3 regions of the Enterococcus sp. GPZ-007 genome follow, and region 3 is predicted to be linked to each of the others. Evidence: riboswitches for the same ligand, from Rfam matches in the RefSeq annotation. Region 3 holds a riboswitch; each other region holds the start of a gene.
What was found. A riboswitch is a leader RNA that binds a small molecule or an ion and turns the genes downstream of it on or off. The one in region 3 is predicted to bind thiamine pyrophosphate.
Positions count from the first base shown of each region.

Region 1: another riboswitch for thiamine pyrophosphate. It lies ahead of thiT (energy-coupled thiamine transporter ThiT); the one in region 3 lies ahead of tenA (thiaminase II).
Region 2: another riboswitch for thiamine pyrophosphate. It lies ahead of thiW (energy coupling factor transporter S component ThiW); the one in region 3 lies ahead of tenA (thiaminase II).

Region 1 is NZ_JCAFYN010000033.1:23,248-25,510, forward strand. It holds gene AC4J95_RS15315 (low molecular weight protein-tyrosine-phosphatase) at 1-358, shown strand, start outside; gene AC4J95_RS15320 (hypothetical protein) at 431-793, shown strand; TPP riboswitch at 863-961, shown strand; gene thiT (energy-coupled thiamine transporter ThiT) at 1,011-1,598, shown strand; gene AC4J95_RS15330 (hypothetical protein) at 1,642-2,263, opposite strand, start outside.
Region 2 is NZ_JCAFYN010000015.1:71,008-73,270, reverse strand. It holds gene AC4J95_RS09870 (AcpB/EbpR/MafR family transcriptional regulator) at 1-88, shown strand, start outside; gene AC4J95_RS09865 (nucleotide pyrophosphohydrolase) at 109-402, shown strand; gene gloA2 (SMU1112c/YaeR family gloxylase I-like metalloprotein) at 450-839, opposite strand; TPP riboswitch at 956-1,045, shown strand; gene thiW (energy coupling factor transporter S component ThiW) at 1,169-1,648, shown strand; gene thiM (hydroxyethylthiazole kinase) at 1,645-2,263, shown strand, end outside.
Region 3 is NZ_JCAFYN010000021.1:17,104-19,366, reverse strand. It holds gene ilvB (biosynthetic-type acetolactate synthase large subunit) at 1-581, opposite strand, end outside; gene tenA (thiaminase II) at 696-1,352, opposite strand; TPP riboswitch at 1,509-1,600, opposite strand; gene AC4J95_RS11920 (DUF2268 domain-containing putative Zn-dependent protease) at 1,663-2,263, opposite strand, start outside.

The DNA of each region.
Region 1 (2,263 bases), on a different contig from region 3:
TCAAGTCGATTCAGCAGCCACCAGCCGCTGGGAGGTCGGAAACCCGCCCCATCGCGGAACCCAGAAGCTGTTGTCGCAGCATCATATTTCTACTAAAGGAATGCGCGCTCGCCAAGTTACTACTGAGGATTTCTATGAGGCAGATTACATCATCGGGATGGATCAGGAAAATGTCTACGATTTGGAATCAATGGCTCCAGCGGGTACGGAAGATAAGATTTATTTGTATCTGGATCGCGTGCCGGGTCATGAGGGAGAAAGCATTCCAGACCCTTGGTACACAGGGAATTTTGAAGAAACCTATGAATTAATTGAAAAAGGTTTAAACGAATGGTTAACTTTTTTTGAATTGGACTAGATTCCTTGTTTTTTCTTGTGAATTTAAGTAAAATCAAACTACGCAACCGTGCTCTTGATAGGAGGAAGCTGAATGACTAAAAACGAGAAGCCAAAAAAGAATTTAATCAAGCTGTTTTCAAATTCATCGTATCGTTTCATCTCGGATTTTTTGAATGATTCTGCTGAAAAACGTGCCCAAGAGCAGGCCAACGAGAATATTTTTCTCAAACTGAAGATGGCAGCTCTACAGAATAGTTTAGTGGTCATTCAAGTTCAAGATGAGAAAAACGAAGAAAAGTTTCATACGATCTCAGGCTGGCTGCCTAAAGTTGTCGCTAATGAATCTATCGTTATTCGCACTCAAGACAACCAATTAGTGATGCTGACGATTGATCGGATCAAAAAGGTAACGACCCTATCACCAAGCGGAGATCAGGAAAGTATTTCACGATAAAAGTATTTTATACATTTACGAGCAATCAGACATCTGTTATACTCTAGATGTACTAGAAAATAGAATAATACTGTCGCAAAGGGGAGCCCTCGGGCTGAGATTGAGATTACTCTAAACCCTAGTACCTGTTTCGGTTATTCGAGCGTAGGAATTGTGATGAAGTAAAGATATTTACTTCTCCTTTGTGGACTGTATGTTCAAAAGGAGGAGTTTTTTTATGCACAAAACAAGAATCATGATCGAAGGGACGATCGTGGCGGCATTAGCCTTCATGCTGTCACTGATTCCGACAACGATCGGCAGCAGCTTTACCGTTTCACTAGGGATGATTCCAATGACTTTGTTCGCATTGCGCCGTGGTGTGAAACCCGCGTTGCTTTCAGCGTTCATCTGGGGGATCTTGCATTTTCCAGCGGGGGATGTTTACTTTTTAAGTGTCATTCAAGTACTGATCGAATACCCGATTGCATTTACCTTTGCAGGATTCGCCGGGCTGTATGCTAAGAAAGTTCAACAGGCACTAGTTGATGAAGACTTGCGAGGCGCTCGTAAAAATATTATTTACGGGACGATTATGGGGACCGGAGCAAGATTCTTCTGGCATTTTATCGCGGGTGTGGTTTTCTGGGGCAGTTATGCTTTATGGGGCTTGAATCCGTGGATCTTCTCACTGATTATGAACGGAGTCAGCGGCTTGGCGACAGCCGTCGTGACAGCGATCGTTGCGGTCATCGTTGCTGAAAAAGTCCCGCAGCTATTTTTGCCGAAAGACGGAAACTTGATCCAGAAACAAAGCCATCAATAAACAGTAAAAAAAGCATTTGTCCTTAGCAGACAAATGCTTTTTATTAGCGGAATGAGAAGACCGGATCATCATTTTCGACTTCCAATGACCATAGCTGTTTGGTGGTATCGTAAGTAATCTCTGCGATCTGCTGTTCTTTTTTATAGTTCTTAGGACTGCGACGCCAGCCTTTTTCATCAGATAGGAAAATCGGGATACTGTAGACCCGATTTTTTAGTTCGGACTCACTGAGACAAAAAATTGCACCTTCCTGTAAGATCGGATATAATTCCTTCAATAATTCGCCATCCAATGGTGCGACAGAAGAACCTCTACGGAAAAACGACCGCCGATCATTGACCCTTTCCAACACGACACGGGTCAATTTGCTAGCAAGGATACGATAGAACTCATCTAAATAGCGATAATATACTCGCATTGTTCCATTGCCCAAATTGAAGTACACGAAATTATTCTGTAACTTGTAAAAAAAAGGCGAGTGCAGGTGTGTCCGCATATGACCAAAATAAAGCAGTTCTGAAATTTCTAATGGAGTTAGTTCTTTTAGCATCGCTAAATCATTAAAATCAATCCACTTGATTCCTTTGGATTGAGTAAAGACTTTGTTGTTGAAGAATTGTTGGACTTGTTCAGGACTATTAACGATCTTCAACCCTGTATGAGGC
Region 2 (2,263 bases), on a different contig from region 3:
CTTCTTGACTAGACTAAGTACACGCTGGATTCAAGAAACGATTAGTGAGCTGGAAGAAAATCGAAGCCTTGTATCTATGGTAGAATAGTTAGCGAAAGAAGGCTGACTATGAATAGTATGGAAAAAATCAATCAATTTCGCGATGAAAGAAACTGGCGCCCATTTCATAATGAGAAGGATTTAGCATTATCAATTTGCTTAGAGGCGGCCGAACTGCTGGAGCTTTTTCAATGGAAGGATTCAGAAGAAGCGCGGACACAGACAGAGCGCTTGAAGGAAGAACTGGCTGATGTACTGATTTATTCTTACATGATGGCTGATAATCTGGATTTCGATATTGATGAGATCATCAGTGAAAAATTGAAGAAAAATGCGATTAAGTATCCAGTGGAAGAAGCGTAAATCTATTACAAGGAAAGCCCCTTTTCAAAGCGAAAAGAGGCTTTTTGTTATTCATGTAATTCCAGCGGCAGTCCATCTGGATCAAAGAAGAAGGTCATCTTCTCACCAGTGAAGTCATCGGTTCGTAAAGGTTCGCATTCGACACCGTGGCTAGCTAAATAAGCAACCGTCGCTTCGATATCTTTTGTCTTGAAGGCTAAGTGACGCAGGCCGGCCGCTTCTGGAAAACTTGGACGTTTTGGCGGGTCTTGTACGGCAAAGATTTCTAATTCCGCATCGTTAAGCTGCAGATCTAGTTTATAATCCTGGCGCTCTGGTCGGTAATTTTCGCGAATGATCGGTAAACCGAGAATATCGACATAAAAATGGCGAGCTTTTTGATAGTCCGACACGATGATAGCGACGTGATGGATCGCAGAAAAATCTGGTTTAGGCATAAAAACATCCTTTCTGTTTTTCTCTTATTATTCAAAAATTGAACGAGTTCGAGCCGCTTTTATTCATTATAAGCTAGTTGGTTAAAAAAAAGTATGTTATACTTCAATCAATTGAATAGAAACATTTGGGGTGCTGTAATGCTGAGATTATACCCATGGAACCTGATGCAGTTAAGACTGTCGCAGGGAAATGTAGCTAGTTGACTGATCGTACCCGACCATTTTCTTTTGGTTGGGTTTTTCTGTCTTTTGCTCCTCTTGTTTCTTGCGGAAAGGGGCTATTTGTCGTGGAGAAAAATAAAATCCACAAGTTAACGTTACTAGCACTGATGATCGCTTTGGATGTCGTGCTTTCGCCATTGATGCGGATAGAAGGGATGGCGCCGATGTCCAGCGTCATGAATATTATCGCCGGGGTATTATTGGGACCATTCTATGGGACAGTAATGGCAGTGGTCTGTGCATTGATTCGGATGACGATGTTGGGGATTCCGCCGTTGGCATTGACGGGTGCGGTATTTGGCGCATTCTTAGCAGGACTGTTTTACAGTTTTGGAAAAAAATTGATCTGGTCGATGCTGGGAGAAGTCGTTGGCACGGGCATCATCGGTTCGCTTTTGTCTTATCCTGTGATGGTTTGGTTCACTGGCAGTCAAAATGATCTGTATTGGCTGATCTATACGCCAAGATTTGTCGGTGCGACATTGATCGGTTCGGCGATTGCTTTTGTAGTGTTAGTGAAATTACAGGAAACAGCGATTTTTAAACGCTGGCAACGGTTGTTTTCCAGTGAAAGGATGTTTGGATGATCAAAACGAATTTTTCAAAGGTATTTCCGTTGGCGGATGGGCCGTTAGTTCATTGCATAACCAATGAAGTCACCTGTGAGACGGTGGCGAACGCTTTGCTCTATGTTGGGGCGAAGCCAATCATGGCTTCTGATCCCAGAGAGTTTGAAGAGCTGTTTCAAAAGACCGATAGTTTGCTGCTGAATATTGGTCATTTATCGGAAGAACGAGAAAAGAGTCTGATTGCAGCGAGTAAATTAGCGAATAAAGCGCAGAAGCCAACGGTGGTTGATTTGGTTGGTTATGGTGTCAGTCGAGTTCGTGATCAGGTGGGGCGTTCTTTGGTGGAAGAAAAACCATCAGTCGTAAAGGGCAATATTTCCGAATTGCGTAATTTCTGCAATTTGCCGAGTTATGCTCGCGGAGTGGATGGTAGCGAGCTGGATCAAAGTGATAAAGCAATCGAAGAATTGATCGAAGCGATGCAGACTTTAGCAAAGTCGTATCCGAAAACCACTTTTTTAGCGACTGGCAGTCAGGATATTATCGTTGATCAAAAACATATTTGGCGATTAACCAATGGGGTGCCCGCATTGGATCGCTTTACTGGAACAGGTGATATCGTTGGTGCGTTGA
Region 3 (2,263 bases):
TCTTCCAATTTTTCAATAGGAATAGTTTGATTTTTTCGACCGCCCCGGATCTCGACCTCTTCCGGATAGTCATTTGACCCAAGCTCTTGTTGAATATTTTTGGGAATATCCACCACTACCACTCCCGGTTTGCCTGACTGGGCAATCACAAAAGCTTTCTTCAAAATCGTTCCTAATTCTTCTCGTTTCTTGACTGTCACTGCGTATTTGGCAATTGAACGGCAGATTCCCACCATATCGACTTCTTGAAAAGCGTCCTTTCCAATCAGTTGTGTTGAAACCTGACCTGTAATACAAACTAGTGGAGATGAATCATACCCGGCTGTAGCGATACCCGTGACTAAATTGGTCGCACCTGGTCCGCTGGTAACCATACAAACGCCGACTTTCCCAGTAGAGCGGGCATAACCATCCGCCGCGTGAATCAAACCTTGTTCATGCCGTGGCAAAACGACACGAAACTCTGTTCTCTGATAGAGCGCATCAAACAAATCAATCGCCTGCCCACCCGGATAAGCAAAACAAACTTCAACCTTCTCTTCAACTAATGCCTTAACAACCAACTCAGCTCCCGAAATCATTTTACACGCCTCCTATTAATGCAAGTATTGACTTGCATTCTACATTTGCAATTGCCTGTTGTCAATCGTTTTCAACATAAAAAGACCGTTCTTTTCCGAACGATCTTCTTAGAGTTACCATTTTTCTAAATTCACTGCCATTTCCCAAAAGGCATATTCCATTTTGCTACTGATCACGAATGCCTCGATCATCTGTTGCTGCTCTTCTTTTGAACTCTCTTCATACAAACGATCTAAGAGTGCGCGTTCCTTCTTTATTCCTTCAGCTGCTGCTTCACCCGCATAGGTCTCGATCCAACGCTGATACAACGGATGGGACGATCCCGCCTCAATCAAGCGAATTCCGATTTCTTGATAAAGCCAAGCACAAGGCAACATTCCCGCAAAAGCACTATTTGGTGTACCGTCTATCAGTTGACGATACATATGGGAAACGTAGTGATAAACCGTGGGTGCAATTGCTGTTTCTAGGATTTCTTTATCGCTGATTGCTAATTCTGAAAAGAATTCCTCACGAATCGCCAGTTCGCCTAACTTAAGGTTCTCCGCATTTTCTCTTAATTGAGTTTGAACCGCTTGATCCTCTGTTTGTTCGGCGATGAGACTGTATAGCTTACTGAAATGTTCAAGATAATAGCGATCTTGTAACAAATAATAACGAAAAATCTCGGGTGCTAGCTTTCCAGCTGCCAACGATTGAACGAAGGGATGCTCGAAACTTCCATCCCAATAACGTGCTGCTTCTTTTCTTGCAAGTTCTGTAAATGTCATTAAACTGCTCCTTTTATTAAATCTAATCCAACCAACAACAAACTTTCTTAATGCAACATAAAAACCTCCTTTATTCTCTTTAGAATGAAAAGGAGGCTCTAACATTAAAAAACATGCATAAGAAAACCCGACCACAAAAAAGCGGTCGGGTGCACATTTCTTTACGTCACACATTCCCTGCGCCAGTCCTAACTGTTTCAGGTTCAATGGGTATAATCTCAGCTTCAAAAGCACCCCTAGTGTCATTCAATTAGTGAAAGTATAGCATACCTGTTTTAGAAAAACGACTGGTATTTTAAGTCCTCACTACTTAATCAAATATTTTAGACTCTTTTACGATCGTTTCACTAGGAGTCAAAGTCGCTTCGGCAATTGTTGTACCGGTGTTTTTTAGATAATCTTTTACAAGGTGATAACCAATCGTATAACCGGCGTTCCTTGAAAGGCCTACTGGTTGATAGCCTTGTTCTCGTGCGACTTCATCACCATACATATACGCGGAAACTTGATCAAAGCCGCGTGCTTCTCGACCATCTTTCATCACCGCGATTGTGTACTCCAGCTCTTCATCGTCATAGTCCTGTACCCACGGTCCCCGCTGCTCGATTCCGTAAAGCTCCTCAGCGAAAACTTCCGCCAACCCTTCAATAACTAAATAGTCCTCAACACTAATATCCCCATGATTGAAAGGCTCATAAGTAAAACGGACATTATGGTTAAATTCATGAGCCAAAGCCGACTTTAATCGAGTACGATTGAACTCATTTGGCACAACGATCAACAGGATATAACCTGGTATCCCGCCAAATCCACTATAGCCCTCACTCGCCATCAAGACACTATTTTCTGGATCCCCCAATAAAATATTTACGATGAATTCATCGACGGGAATCTCATAGCCGATCTCACTA